DNA from 4 places in the Marinobacter sp. DSM 26671 genome. Region 3 is predicted to be linked to each of the others. Evidence: predicted binding sites of a transcription regulator. Region 3 holds the regulator's gene; each other region holds the start of a gene.

Evidence for each region. Region 3 encodes FliA, which starts transcription of late flagellar genes. Its sites were predicted from a motif close to CTAAAGTTTNNNNNNNNNNNGCCGNTAA; they were not measured.
Region 1: the regulator FliA is predicted to act here: its motif matches at 2,011-2,038, upstream of BM035_RS08760 (methyl-accepting chemotaxis protein).
Region 2: the regulator FliA is predicted to act here: its motif matches at 1,896-1,923, upstream of BM035_RS14245 (methyl-accepting chemotaxis protein).
Region 4: the regulator FliA is predicted to act here: its motif matches at 716-743, upstream of BM035_RS08120 (methyl-accepting chemotaxis protein).

Annotation. Positions count from the first base shown of each region.
Region 1 is NZ_FONF01000006.1:122,249-125,849, forward strand. It holds gene BM035_RS08755 (TRAP transporter substrate-binding protein) at 1-66, opposite strand, end outside; gene BM035_RS08760 (methyl-accepting chemotaxis protein) at 174-1,850, opposite strand; gene BM035_RS08765 (CHAD domain-containing protein) at 2,077-3,429, shown strand; gene BM035_RS08770 (thiol-disulfide oxidoreductase DCC family protein) at 3,413-3,601, shown strand, end outside.
Region 2 is NZ_FONF01000012.1:111,634-115,234, reverse strand. It holds gene BM035_RS14255 (protein kinase domain-containing protein) at 1-585, shown strand, start outside; gene BM035_RS14250 (ABC transporter substrate-binding protein) at 874-1,839, shown strand; gene BM035_RS14245 (methyl-accepting chemotaxis protein) at 2,096-3,601, shown strand, end outside.
Region 3 is NZ_FONF01000017.1:65,431-69,031, forward strand. It holds gene BM035_RS16675 (chemotaxis protein CheA) at 1-594, opposite strand, end outside; gene BM035_RS16680 (protein phosphatase CheZ) at 611-1,396, opposite strand; gene cheY (chemotaxis response regulator CheY) at 1,417-1,800, opposite strand; gene BM035_RS16690 (RNA polymerase sigma factor FliA) at 1,963-2,706, opposite strand; gene BM035_RS16695 (MinD/ParA family protein) at 2,738-3,550, opposite strand.
Region 4 is NZ_FONF01000005.1:288,680-292,280, reverse strand. It holds partial or broken gene BM035_RS08125 (alkaline phosphatase) at 1-629, shown strand, start outside; gene BM035_RS08120 (methyl-accepting chemotaxis protein) at 856-2,496, shown strand; gene BM035_RS08115 (DUF4870 family protein) at 2,565-2,930, shown strand; gene BM035_RS08110 (MFS transporter) at 2,945-3,601, opposite strand, start outside.

The DNA.
Region 1 (3,601 bases), on a different contig from region 3:
CGAGGACACGCTGAACACAGTGGCTGCAGCGGCCACGGCCGCAAGCAGTGTTTTCCGGATTATCATTGTGTTGGCTTCCATTATTGTTGGTATGAAAACAGCTATTTCTGTCGCGCCACCATCATAGCTTTCTCATGGTGTTCCGCCAATCGGCGGAACACCATGAATCGGTATCAGACCTTGAACTGACCGACCAGATCCCGAAGGCTCTCACCCAGGCGCGCCAGTTCGTGGCTGGCTTCGTTGGTCTGGGTGACGCCGGTATCACTGCGCTGGGCAGCATCAACGATCCGCACGACGTTCTGGTTGATCTCTTCGGCAACCTGGCTTTGTTGCTCCGAGGCTGTTGCAATCTGGGTTACCTGATCATGAATCTTACCAATCGAGGTCTCGATGGTTCGCAGCGCGCTGGTTGCATGATTGATCCTTTCGACCGTTTCCGTTGAACGGTTGCGTGATTTGTTCATCCGCTCCACCGATGCCTTGGATTCAGTCACAAAGCCGTCAATCATGGTACGAATCTGATCAGCGGACTCGGCGCTGCGTTTTGCAAGCTGGCGTACTTCATCAGCAACCACCGAGAACCCACGACCATGCTCGCCGGCCCGGGCTGCCTCAATCGCGGCATTGAGAGCCAGCAGGTTGGTCTGTTCAGTTACCGCATGGATGACATCCAGTACCTGCTGGATCTCATCGGATTTTTCCGCAAGGGCGTTGATACTGCGGGCCGTGTCCTCGATCTCCTCGGACAGCTTGTTCACCGCGCCCTGGGCACTGCTAATGGTTTCACCACCCTCACGGGCCATGCGGTCGGCGTCCGAGGCCGAGCTCTCAACCTCATTGGCATTGCCGGAAATCTGCTGGATGGTCGCGGCCATTTCATTGATCGCAGAGGCAATCTGGTCAGTCTCGGAGCCCTGTTCCTGAACCGAGGCCCGGGTTTCATTCGCGACCCGGCTGAGCTCTTCCGCCGCGGACGCCACCTGATCCGTGGTGGCGCCGACTTCTCGCATGGTGTCCTGGATCTTGACGACAAAGGCATTGAAACGACGACCGAGCTCGGCCAGCTCGTCGGTACCCTCATCCGGCAACCGCTGGCGGAGATCGCCCTCACCATCAGCAATTTCCTGCATCATGTTGCTGACGTTCTTCAGCGGCCGGGTCACGCTACGGCCAACGAATACGCCGATCACCAGAGCGATTACGACAACCACAACCGTCACCAGAAGGATAAAGCCCAGGGCCTCCGCCATGCCCGCTTCAATGTCCTCGCGAGCAGCAGCGACCTGCCGGTCAATATCGGTAATGTAGACACCAGCACCGATCATCCAGTCCCAGTCCGGGATAATGGTGGAATAGGACATCTTGGGTTCTTCATTGCCGGAGGCAGGGTTCATCCAGTCATAGCCGTAGAAGCCCTCACCGCGGGCAGCGACGAACAGATCGGCCACCAACCCCCTGACAACCGGATTCTTGGTCGGTCCTTCTTTGGAAGGGTCCGGGGCATAGGCCAGGTTGTATACATCCCTGGTATAGGCGAACACGTAGTTCGTCTCATCAAAACGGATCGAGCGCAGGCGCGCCGCTGCCGCCTCCTTCGCTTCCGCCTCCGTCATCGATGGGTCATTCTTGGCCTCCAGAACCACGGCCTCTGCGGCATCAATGAGATTCTGTAAACCAGCCTTCCGTGCTTCCAGGAGGCTGTTCTCAAGACGCTTGAGCTCATCTTCACCATTGGCCTGAATCTGACTGGCGGTGATCCACGCCAATGTTGCCGCCGTGACGAGTACCGGCACAAGTACTGCCACCAGCAAGCGCGAGCGTATTTTCACTTTACTCAAGACATTCATTTTTCCGAACTCTCCAGGGAATTTCCGTTGGTGAGGATTATCCACGGACCACTTGGCGTGATCTGTTCCAGTTTGTTAAGGCAGGTTTCAGCAGGCGCACTGATTCGCCGAGCCGCCTGCCATCGGACAAACCTTCCACCATTATTTTCAGCTAGGTACAGTAACGGCAGTAACCCGATTGTCTTGAGCGGGAATCAGACTAAAGGACCACTACGAAGGTAGGCCAATGAAGCACCTGTTTCTGGTACGCCACGCCAAGTCCAGCTGGGCCGACGAATCACTTTCTGACCGGGAACGCCCCCTCAATGCGCGGGGCATCAGCCAACTGGCCCCATTGGGAAATACCCTGAAATCTGTCGGCGCGTTCGAAGGCGATGTATACAGCAGCAACGCCAAGCGGGCCGTCGCGACACTGCAAGGCATACTGCCCGACACAGTTGCAGCCGAGCGCTGCCACACCCTGAGTGAGCTGTATACCTTTGACTATCGGCGACTACTCGCATGGCTCGAAGAGCAGGCAGAAGCTCCACAGATTACCCTGGTCGGCCACAACCCGGCGTTACTGGAACTTGCCCAGTCCCTCCTGAAGCAGCCCCCGGAACAGCTACCCACCGCCAGCGTTATTCACATCCGGCTTTCGATCAAACACTGGCGCCAGATTGGTCGCGGCAAGGGCAAACTGGTGACTCTGATAACGCCACAGGATTACAGCTACGCCCACTGCGAACGAAAGCTTAAAAAGACAGCCAGAACCGCGGGGGACGATCCTGCAAGGGACATTCCCAAGGCCCTTCACCATCAATTTGATCGGCTAAGGCAACTGGAACGGGGCGTCGCCCTTGGCCTGGATGACGAATTTCTGCACCAGTACCGGATTGCGATTCGACGCAGCCGGGCCATCGCCGAATCGGTTCAGGACGTGACTGGTGACAAGTCGCTGGCCAAGGGGGTTAAAACCCTGAAGCGCCATGCAAGGGCAACGGGCCCACTGCGCGACCTTCACGTGTTTCTTCAGGACCTGCCGGAACTTTGCGCAGATGACGCGGAAATTCGGGCAGCCTTGCAGATCTGGTTCGAGCGCGAAGCCGCCAGCCATCATAAAAAGCTGGCAAAGCGACTGAAAAGCAAGCGCTACCAGGACAGCCTGGAACACTGGCGCAATCTGATTGATTCGCGAAAGTTTCAGAAATTGGCCGCAACACTCCGGCCGAAAGACATCCGAAGGGCCGTGGAACGTCGTATCAAGGAGTTCAATAAACGCACTGCCGAGCTGATGCATACTTCACCGGATGAAGATACCCATCGGCTGCGCAAGCAACTCAAACGAATCCGTTACCTGATGGAACTGGATGCAAAAACCTGGAAGCGCAACCTGAAAACGTTAAAGGAGCGGCAAGAGCTCTATGGCCGGTTCCAGGATCTGCACGTTCAGATTTTGCTTCTCGACCAGTTCCGCCAGGCGGCGCCAGAGGTACTGCCAGCCGCGCTCAATGGAATCGTGGAAACGCTGGGAAACCACAAAGCGAACGCCCGGAAACAGATTCTGACCCTTGGAGGACTCGATGGAGCCCCGTTATGACACCCTGTTTTACGACGGACAATGCCCACTTTGCGCCAAAGAGATCCGCACCCTGCGCAAACTCCAGCGTGGCAATCTGATCTTTGCAGACATCCATGAACAGCGCGACGGCAGCGCCAACCTGCCAAGTCACGAAGCTCTGCTCAGACGCCTGCACCTGATGACCTGGACC
Region 2 (3,601 bases), on a different contig from region 3:
TCCCTGAATCTGCACGATCCTGCCTTGAAGTCGGCGTTTGTGCAGGCCGTCAACAATATGGTCTACCTGGCTCAGGCGATTTATCGCAAGGGGATTTTCAAAAGCTGCCTGTTCAACGCCCGCAATACCCTGCACTTTGATCGCGATGACCCAACCCACCCCTTTGTTGTATCACCGGATATGAAATTGCACTACGAGGTCAGCCCGGCGCCTGAGGTTGAAGACGAAAGCCGGGTCCACTCCTACTTCGAGGATGGGCCGGACCCGGAGGAATTCCTGGTGCTGCCCGACACCATTATCCATGCCCTGGAAGAGCTTAACGCCATCCATCATACCGGCATGATCATCTTCGAGGCCCTGCCCCGCCATCTCAAAATCCACAGCCATTATCGGCTGCTGGACCCGGATCGGGAGCAGGATTTCCGCCGACTACTGGACGTAATCCTGTCATCGGTGGAACAGATTAGCGGCCTGGGTGTCTCCGGATTCATGAAAATGCCCTACAAGGACACCCGCTTCTTCCCTCACATCGAACGCCTCCCTGAGCGGTATTACCCACGCAATCCAAGGACCGAGCTCGCGTAAACCTCGGCCCAGACTCGCTTTTCCATGTCCGATTTTTCGGACGCAATTGTCCGGTAAATCCAACACATTCAGCCCAGCACGCCGCCAACTGTCCAGTACACCGGACACATCACGCTAAAAACGGGAAACCAAACCCTCCATATCATTAAAAAACCCTTATTTTCAGTGAGTTGGCCAACTGGCACGGTTTCTGTATTCAAGCCGGTAACAATTATAAAAACTGCCTGAAGAACAAATCGCTAAGTATTCGGTTTTTCAACCTTGCTCGGACAATAATAAGGAACATCTATGCGTTTACTCTTCCTGGCTCTTTTGGTGGTCAGCCCCCTGTGCTTTGGCAAAACCGTCGTCATCATCCAGAGTTACCACCTCGAGTACAAATGGGACGCGGACTATATCGATGCGGTCCGCTCCGTACTCGGTCAGGATCACGACCTTCACGTGTTCGAACTCGACACCAAGCGCCTGTCGAAACCGGAATGGCCACAGAAAGTGGCTGAAATCCAGAGCAAAATTCCAAACGTTAATCCCGACGTTGCCATTCTGGGTGATGACAACGCCTTTACGTTGATGGCTGACCACCTCGTCGCCCAAAAGATTCCCGTGGTCTTTCTTGGTGTGAATGGTGGCCCCGTTCAGCACCCTACCCTTGAACACCCGCTGGTCACTGGCATCCTCGAACGCCCGTTCTTCTCCGAGAGTATCCGTCACCTGAGAAAGATACTCCGGCAGAAAGAGCGTTTCCTGGTTCTGATGGATGACTCACCTACCATGCGTAATGCGGTGAACGAATACTTTGGTGACAAGCGCCAGGCCACGATCTATGGTTCCGAACTGGACATCGTTCTGACCAACGACAGGGACACTTGGTTGGACACGGTCGTAAATGCCCACGAACGTTATGATGCTGTTGTGCTGGGCACCCACCACACCATCCGTGACAGAGATGGCGAGTACGTCATACCCCATGATCTGCTGAAGGAAGCATTTTATCGGGCTCAGCTCCCACTGTTTTCATTCTGGGATATCTTTGTTGGCGAAGAACAAAGCATCGGCGGATTCACTATCTCGGCCAAACAAGAGGGGCTCACCGCAGCCAGGCTGGCCTCGTTGATCCTCAATGGCATGAGACCCGATCAGATACCGCAGCTTAAATCCCTAAGTGGGCATTACGTGTACAGTGCGAGCGGCCTTGAACACTGGAATCTTGATCTCTCCCCCATGATTGCGAGCCAGGCCAACTTTGTCGAGTAACCGGGGCGCCGCTCAACCAGAGACGGCTGCGCCCAAATGAAACACCGGCCTTAAGGCTTCAGGTTTCAGTGGCGCTGCCGATAATCACTAAAACAACTTACTGAAGGATGACGTTTTGGCTTCCTCTGTCCTCTCATCTATAGAGCGTAAACTGGGTGTCCCAGGGAAACTGTTGATTGCGCCGGTATTCATTCTTTTGCTCTTTGCCTCGGTAACTTTTTTCAGTGTTTATGAATTCCAGGAACTAGACCGTCGAATGAACACCGTCGCCAGGGACTTGGCACCGGACACCTCTATTGGGACCGAATCGGTCATCAGCGTCTATCGGATGCGCCTGCGTGTTTTCGACTATTTCACCACTGGCGATGAAGAAACCCTTGCCCACTTCGGCGAGCTAGAAGCCGAGTTCAATGAGGTGATGGCGAGAGCGCAGGAGAACATCCAGGACCCTGATGCGGCCAAACTGGTGGATCGGATCAAGACCACCACCGATGAATACATCAAGGCATTCCAGAACGAGCTGGTTCCGGCCAAACGCCAGGTCCTGAAAATTATCAAGGATGAGCTGGACGTATACGGTCCAAATGCCACCAAGGCATTGCGGATGGCCCTTAACGGGGTTGCCAACCGGGAACCCGAAAGCGATTTGAGGGCCGGCCTCGAGCAACTGCTGAACGATGCCATGGTCATGCAATTGACCGCCCAACGCTACCTGACCAACGGTGATGAGGATTCCCGCAAGGCTCTCGGTTGGGCCATAGAAGACCTGACCGATGCACTGGAGCTGCTGCAACCTGAAAATGGCCCGGACTTTGTGCAGGTCTACATGCAAACCGTTGTCGAAGAGCTGGCAAACTATCAGGCTGCAGTTCAGAGAATGGTGGAACAGCAGAATATCGTCGTCAGCGTCAAGGCAGACCGACTCGATGTACTCGGGCCCGAAATCGCCCGCATGGCGCGCGAGTTGGAGGCCAGTATTTTCGCGTCTCTCGAGATGGAAGCGGATGAGGCAACGGCTGCCACTGATCTTGCACTCAAATTCACGCTCATCGCTTTTGTTGCTTCTGCGGTTCTCGGATTGATCGTTGCGGTATTGATGAGTCGCTTGATGGGCTCAAGCGTGAAGCGTGCGAAAACAGAAATTCTGGGCTACCTCGACGACATCGCCAACAATAACGGCGACTTGTCCACCAGGCTGACCCCGGGTCGCCCAGACGAAATCGGTGACTTCATCGACGCAGTCAACACCTTCCTGCAAACGCTTGAGGAAACGATTTCCCGAATTGTGACGGCGTCTCGCCAACTGACCGGCGAGTCCGAATCACTTTCCGGTATCACGGAGCGCACAACTGCCAATTCGGAGCAACAGCGCGACCAGATCACGCAGGTGTCTGCCGCCATGCAGGAAATGGTGTCCACCTCCGAAGAGATCGCCTCGAACACCAGTGAAACGGACGAATCGGCCCGTAAGGCCTCATCGCTTGCGGATTCCGGACAGGAAACCGTTGGCTCTGCGATTCGGGCGGTTACCAACTTGGCCAATCAGGTTGAGAAGGGGTCTACACGGATCCAACAGCTGGAGAACGAATCGGCCGAAATCGGCAATGTGCTGGCTGTTATCCAGAGCATTGCTGAGCAAACGAACCTTCTGGCGCTCAATGCCGCCATTGAGGCGGCTCGAGCCGGTGACGCCGGGCGGGGTTTTGCCGTGGTTGCCGATGAAGTTCGGGGATTGGCCAAGCGCGTTCAGGAATCAACCGTT
Region 3 (3,601 bases):
GTCGGTTATTTCGTCGTCTCCAGAACTTTCCTGGTCACCGCCGGCCGATCCGGCGCTCGAAGCCGAGGAAACCTCCGCTGATTTCTCGTCCTGCAGTGCGTCCAGAAGCTGTTCGAACTCGTCGTCGGTGATGTCGCCACCGTCTTCTGCCGGTTCGCTCTCTTCCTGCTCAGGTTGAGCGGCAGCGGGCGGTGCCCCCTCGCCTTCAGGCTGGGCCAGGGCATCCAGACGGGCAATCAGTTCGTCCGGAGCCGGCGTCAGCTCCTCATGATTGCGGACCTGCTCAAACATGGCATTGACGTAGTCGAGTGCTTCTAGAACCACGTCCATCAGTTCGGAATCCACCTTGCGCTTGTGATTACGCAAGATGTCGAAAACGTTTTCCGCGGAATGGCAGCAGTTCACCAGCGCTTCAAGCTGAAGGAAGCCGGCTCCGCCTTTCACGGTATGGAAACCACGGAAGATGGCGTTGAGCAGATCACTGTCGTCAGGATGTCGCTCAAGATCTACCAACTGCTCTGACAGCTTTTCGAGGATCTCGCCGGCTTCTACCAGGAAGTCCTGCAAAATCTCTTCATCAGCATCAAACGCCATGCGTTACCCTCATTATTCAGAAACCGAGACTGGACAACAGGTCGTCTACGTCGTCCTGCCCCGAAACTACATCTTCACGCTCATCGGCCTTGATCTGGGGCCCGACGCCCTTCTCTGCAGACTCTTCTTTTTCTTCAATCTGGTGCACCGTGCCCGTGAGCTGGTCCACATGACTGGCCATCACCACCAGGCTGAGCATCTGCTCCTCAACCTCTTTCACCAGGGCGGTGACCTTCTGGATGACCTGACCTGTCAGATCCTGATAGTCCTGAGCCAGCAGGATTTCCGACAGGTTGCTGTACATGGTGTCGGCATCGGTTGCCATGCTGACAAAAAAACGATCAATCCGGCCGTACAGCTCGCGAAACTCAGCCGGCTGCATTTCCCGGCGACGCAGGCGCTGCCACTCATCACGCAACGCGGCGGCCTCGTCTCTGAGGGCATTGGCCACCGGCATGGTTTCCTCAACCAGGTCCATGGTCCGGTTGGCTGCTTCACCGGTCATCTGCACAACGTATTCGAGACGATCAGAGGCATCAGTCATCTTTGACAGTGCTTCCTGCTGCTCGGCGTTACGGGGATCAATCTGGAAGTTCCGGATTGCTTCGTGCAGGCTCCGCGTCAGCCGCCCTACCTCACGGTACAGACTCTGATCCCTGACCTCGCTGAGTTCATTGATCAGGGTCATGGCTTTGGCATAATCACCCGCATCAACACTCTCGGCCAGTTCCGCTGCCTGCCGCTGGAGCTTTTCCGTCACCTCCGGTTCAAGGCCCCGATGGTTCTTTTTGCTATCGCTCATGAGAGCCATCCGACCTCTGGTTACTGGATTCTTTCAAAGATTTTCTCAATCTTTTCCTTGAGCACGGCAGCGGTGAACGGCTTGACCACATACCCGTTTACGCCTGCCTGGGCAGCGGCAACGATCTGGTCGCGCTTGGCCTCAGCAGTTACCATCAATACCGGCAGGGTTTTCAGATTCTCGTCCGCCCGAACGGCCTTGAGCAGGTCGAAGCCTGACATGCCAGGCATGTTCCAGTCGGTCACCAGAAAATCGTATTTGCCGCTTTTGAGCATTGGCAGTGCCGTGTTGCCGTCGTCAGCTTCATCGGTGTTGGTGAAGCCAAGATCACGCAGCAGGTTCTTGATGATCCGTCGCATTGTGGAGAAGTCGTCCACAATGAGGATTTTCATGTTTTTGTCCAATGGGACCTCCAGTTAGTAACACCCGGAATTCGTTTGACCTTTGCGTTCAAAGTCTAGCAGGCCGCTGTTTTAACCGCTTATTGTCGGACCTTTGCTTCGGTTGTAAAGCATCGGTTACCAAAAACTACAGACCACCTCGTTGGCGACACAGACTGAACGCGGTCAGTTGTCCGATTCCTGACGCCAATCCGAGAGCCGCCCCCGAAGGCGCAGGGCTGCCTGGCTGTGAATCTGGCTTACCCTGCTCTCACTGACGCCGAGCACCGCGCCAATCTCCTTGAGGTTCAGTTCTTCCTGGTAGTAAAGGCTCAACACCAGCTTTTCCCGCTCCGGCAGGTCTTCAATCGCCTCAGCGAGGCTCCGCCGGAAGGCATCGGAGGACAAACCCTCAAGGGGATTATCCTGCGTCTCTGTCTGTTCTATCGGCAGCTCTCCGGATTCATTGAGCTCGTCGAGGCTAAAAAGTCGACCGCTGTTGGAATCGGAAAGGTAGGAGTGGTATTCGGGCAGCCCCATGCCCAGCTCTTCGGCCACTTCCTGATCGTGGGCTTCGCGGCCAAGTCGATCTTCAACGGCTTTGATGGCCTGGGAAATGCGACGGGCGTTGCGATGAACAGAACGTGGCACCCAGTCACCCTTGCGGATTTCGTCCACCATGGCGCCGCGAATACGGATACCGGCGTAAGTCTCGAAGGTAGCACCTTTGGTGGAGCTGTAACGCTGGGCGGCCTCGAGCAGACCAATCATGCCGGCCTGCATCAGGTCTTCAAGCTGGACGGACGCCGGCAGGCGAGCCATCAGGTGAAGGGCAATTTTCTTGACCAGCGGCGCGTGCTGCTCAATGAGCTGAGCCGGCTTCTGCGCACTTGACTGGTTATAGATTCCGAGGTTTTTCGCCAATGTCATGTATCCGGTTTTTTGTTTGACTGGATCCGATTCAGACTTCGACGAGCCGCTCCACAAAAAATTCCAGATGCCCGCGGGGAGAGGACGGCAACGGCCAGCTATCTACCTTGTCCGCCAGCGCCTTGATGGCCAGTGAAGCTTTCGCCCTGGGATAGGCGTCCAGCACCGCACGCTGCCGCTGAACCGCTTTCTTCACGGCCTCATCGTAGGGGACTATTCCTACGTATTGTAGTGCCACATCGAGGAAGCGCTCGGTGACCCGGGTCAGTTTTTCAAACAGATGCCGGCCTTCCTGCTCATTCCGGACCTGATTGGCAAGAATACGGAAGCGGTTGGTTCCATAATCACGGTTCATCAGCTTGATCAGGGCATAGGCATCGGTGATCGAGGTCGGCTCGTCGCAGACAACCAGCAGCAGCTCCTGCGACGCTCTCAGAAAACTGACCACTGACTCGGAAATACCGGCGGCGGTATCAACGATCAGGACATCGATCTGATCACCCAGTTCGCTGAACGCATTAATCAGCCCGGCATGTTCCATGGGGCTGAGCTGGGTCATTCGTTGGGTACCGGAAGAGGCGGGGACAATCTTGATGCCACCGGGACCATTCACCAGAACGTCCTTCAGATCACAGTCGCCCGCCAGAACATCCTGGAGGTTGCGATTGGCAGTGATGCCCAGCAAGACGTCGATATTGGCGAGCCCCAGATCGGCGTCGAGCAGCACCACTCTCCGGCCTTTCTGCGCCAGGGCGATTCCGAGGTTCACCGACACGTTACTCTTGCCGACACCACCCTTTCCGCCGGAAACTGCAATCACCTGTACCGGATGTGCTCTGCTCATACTGTTTTTGGTCTCTCGCCACGTTTCGCCGGCTTTGTCTCCGACGCCTGC
Region 4 (3,601 bases), on a different contig from region 3:
AGATGACTGCCAAGGCCATCGACATTCTGGATAACGATCCGGACGGGTTTTTCCTGACCGTCGAAGCGGGCCGCGTTGACCACGCCCACCACGCCGGCAGTGCCAATGGCGCCTTAACCGATACCATTGAACTGGCCGAAGCCGTAAAAGTGGCCGCGGATCAAACCAACCCGGAGGATACCCTGATTATTGTCACCGCTGATCACAGCCATGTGTTCACGATGGCCGGTTATCCCAAGCGCGGCAACCCCATTCTCGGTAAGGTGGTGAGCATTGGGGCGGAGCAGCCTGAACTGGCGTCGGATGATCTGCCATACACCACCCTGGGGTATGCCAATGGCCTCGGCATGCGCGACTATGGAAGCGAGACCGATGCGGACCGTACCTATGGCGACCCCATCAACGCCGGCCGAAAGGACCTGACCAACGTTGACACCACCACGCCGGGCTTCCACCAGGAGTCATTGGTGCCACTGGGCAGCGAGACACATGCCGGTGAGGATGTGGGCATTTATGCCAGGGGGCCGGGTGCCCATCTGGTAACGGGCACCAACGAGCAGAACATGATCTATCACATAATGGATTATGCCTCGGATATCAGCGGGGCTGCCAACCTGGCTGTGCGATAAATCCCGGGATTAATAGCTAAAAACGCGCTAAACACCGCAAGCCCTGCCCACTTGGTAACAGAGTGAGTCGGGTTTGCGGTTTTTTGTTTCAGAAACCCCTTTTCCTGCCGATAAGCCAGTTACATACACTAAAGTATGAGTTATAAACTCATATCAATTTATTAGTCTCCATGATGGCCTTAAATAACAAAATATTGGTAGAAGCAACGATAAAGAAGAGGTTCCTATGGGGTTGCTGGATCGGGCTTCAATAATATTGGGGGTGGTGAGTGCTGTTGTTCTTGCGGTCATCAGTGCAGTGGTGGCGCCTTTGCTAGGCCTTGAACCGGCATCAATACTGGTTGGACTGGTGGTTGGCCTTGCAGCCGCCGCCGGCTTTCTGGTCATCCGGGTGCTGGAGCCTGCCGAACGCGGTCTCAGGGCTCTGGATAAGGGCACCCTGGCAGAAGATCATCCGCTCCGGGCCCATTGCCGGCAGCTGCTTTCCGATGCGAAAGCCGGGCGGGCTCTGGTGGAAACCCTCTCCGGAAGCGCTGACAGGAACGCTATTTCCGCCGCCCAGGTCTCCTTTGCCGCAGACCAGCTCAAGATCCGGCTGGACCGTCAGGTTGAAGAAACCGCCCAGATGGCCGATTACGCGGGCCAGATTACCGAGACCGTGCGGGAATCCTCCGAGCAGGCGACCGATGCCGCCACCATGGCTCTCCAGAATAAGCAGGTCAGTACCGAGGGGCGCGAAGCGCTGGTCTCGGCCATCGATAGTGTGCGCGCGGTACACCAGCAGTCCGGTGAGAATCTCCGGCTGATCCAGGAGCTGAACGAGAAATCCAACAAGATCCAGGGCGTGACCGCCACCATTCAGGGTATTGCCGAGCAAACCAATCTGCTTGCACTCAATGCGGCCATTGAGGCCGCCCGTGCGGGTGATCAGGGTCGCGGATTTGCCGTGGTGGCGGATGAGGTGCGTCAGCTGGCGGGCCGCACGGCCCAGGCGACCGGTGAAGTGGCGGAAACCCTCGAGGAAATACGGTCCGATACCACACTGATTGTATCCCGCATTGAAGATCTTGCCCGCAGCATTGAGGAGGGCCTGACGTCTGTGGAAAGCGTGGGTGAGCGTCTGGAACAGATCAGCGAACAATCTGATCGGGTCCAGCAGCAGGTTGCCCGGATAGCCGAAATAGATCAGAACAACGAGCAGAGTCTGGCCCAGGTGTTCTCCGCCATTGAAACGGTGCGTGACCAGATTTCCGAGAGCGATACCAGCGTTTCCTCGCTGGCGGAGCAGGCTGCTACTTTGATGGAGCTTGCGGAAAAAGCCAATGCTTCATTTGCCCTGAACAGCGAAGCCAGTTATCACCGGCCGTTCTTCGATCAGGCCAGAGCGGGCGCTGACCAGATCGGCCAGATGTTCGAGCAGGCAATCCGGGATGGCAAGCTCTCAGAAAGCGCGCTGTTCGACAAGAGCCGGACTCCCATCCCGAACACGCACCCGCCAAAGTACTCAAGCAGCTTTGACAAATTTACCGATCAATACCTGCCGACCATCCAGGAGCAGGTGAAAAACGCCCATGAGGCCATTGTCTTTGCCATAGCCGCTGCGCCTGACGGGTATGTACCGACCCACAACAGGGATTTCGCCCACGCACCGACCGGAGATCCGAAGGTGGATCTGGTCAAGAGCCGGAGCAAGCGGCTGTTCAACGACCGAACGGGCATTCGTTGTGGCACGCACACCGAGAACATGCTTTTGCAAACCTATCGCAGGGATACCGGCGAAATCATGCATGATCTCTCCGTACCTATTTATGTGAATGGCAAGCATTGGGGCGGTTTCCGCCTGGGCTACCGTCCGGACAATCACTGACCGCGGCGGGATTTTCGGCCACGGGGGCTGTGGTAGACTCCGATTAATAGATCAATAGGAGACTTGTCTTGGCTGAACCGGAGTTTATTCCTGCCGACACGGACCCCGCCTCCCGCCGAAGTGATCCGGCGCGTAACCTGGCGGTGGTGGTCTACATCCTTCAGGCGCTGTCGTTTTTCGTAGGAGGCATTACCGGTCTGGTGGGCGTGATCATCAATTACGTCAAACTGGACGACGTCCGTAATACCTGGGTGGAGCGGCACTTCCGCTGGCAGATTCGCACCTTCTGGATCGGCCTGCTCTGGACCGTGATTGGCATAGTGACCACGCCGATCATCATCGGATGGTTTATTCTCCTTGGTATTTCTATCTGGATCATCTACCGGATCGTGAAAGGGGCTCTGGCCCTGAATGACGGCAAGGCGCCCTCCTGAACGGGCGACCGTTATCAGTCTTCGGTCACTTCCTTCAGCCCCATGGCACTGAACATCCCAGCCAGCCCCATCAGGCCCAGAACGATGATGACCGCCACTTCTGAGATCATTGACACGAGGGCGGTGAGGCCGCCGGTAACAAGCAGCAGAACACCGATGACCGTGTTGCTCACCGCCGTGTAATCGGTACGCTTGTTGCCCCCTGCCATGTCCACCAGATAGGTTTTACGCCCCAGCCTGACGCCCGCATGGGCAATGCTCAGTACGAAAAACGCAATCGGGTAAAACCAGACGCTGCCGATTTCCGTCCCGATAAACAGCGCGGTGAAGCCGACGATCAGGCACACACCGCTGGCCATTGCCGCCCCACGGATCATGACTCTCCGACTGGAGGTGTCTGCAGCCCAGCCCCAGAAGCTGGCACTGAGCGAGCTGGCGAGGCTGCTGGCCAGCAGGAAAACGCCCAACATCCAGCCAATGTCGGATTCTTTCTGTGCCAGTACGACCAAATAGGGTGAAGCCAGTGCCGAGCTGAGCAGCAGGGCCCGGGTAATCACGAAGTTCCGGAACGGAACGTCATCCCGGAGCAGGGACAGGCTTCGAAATGCCTCGTTGATGGCATTTCCGCCGCCACCGGTTTCACCGTCGTATTCTTCCACTCCGGCAAACAG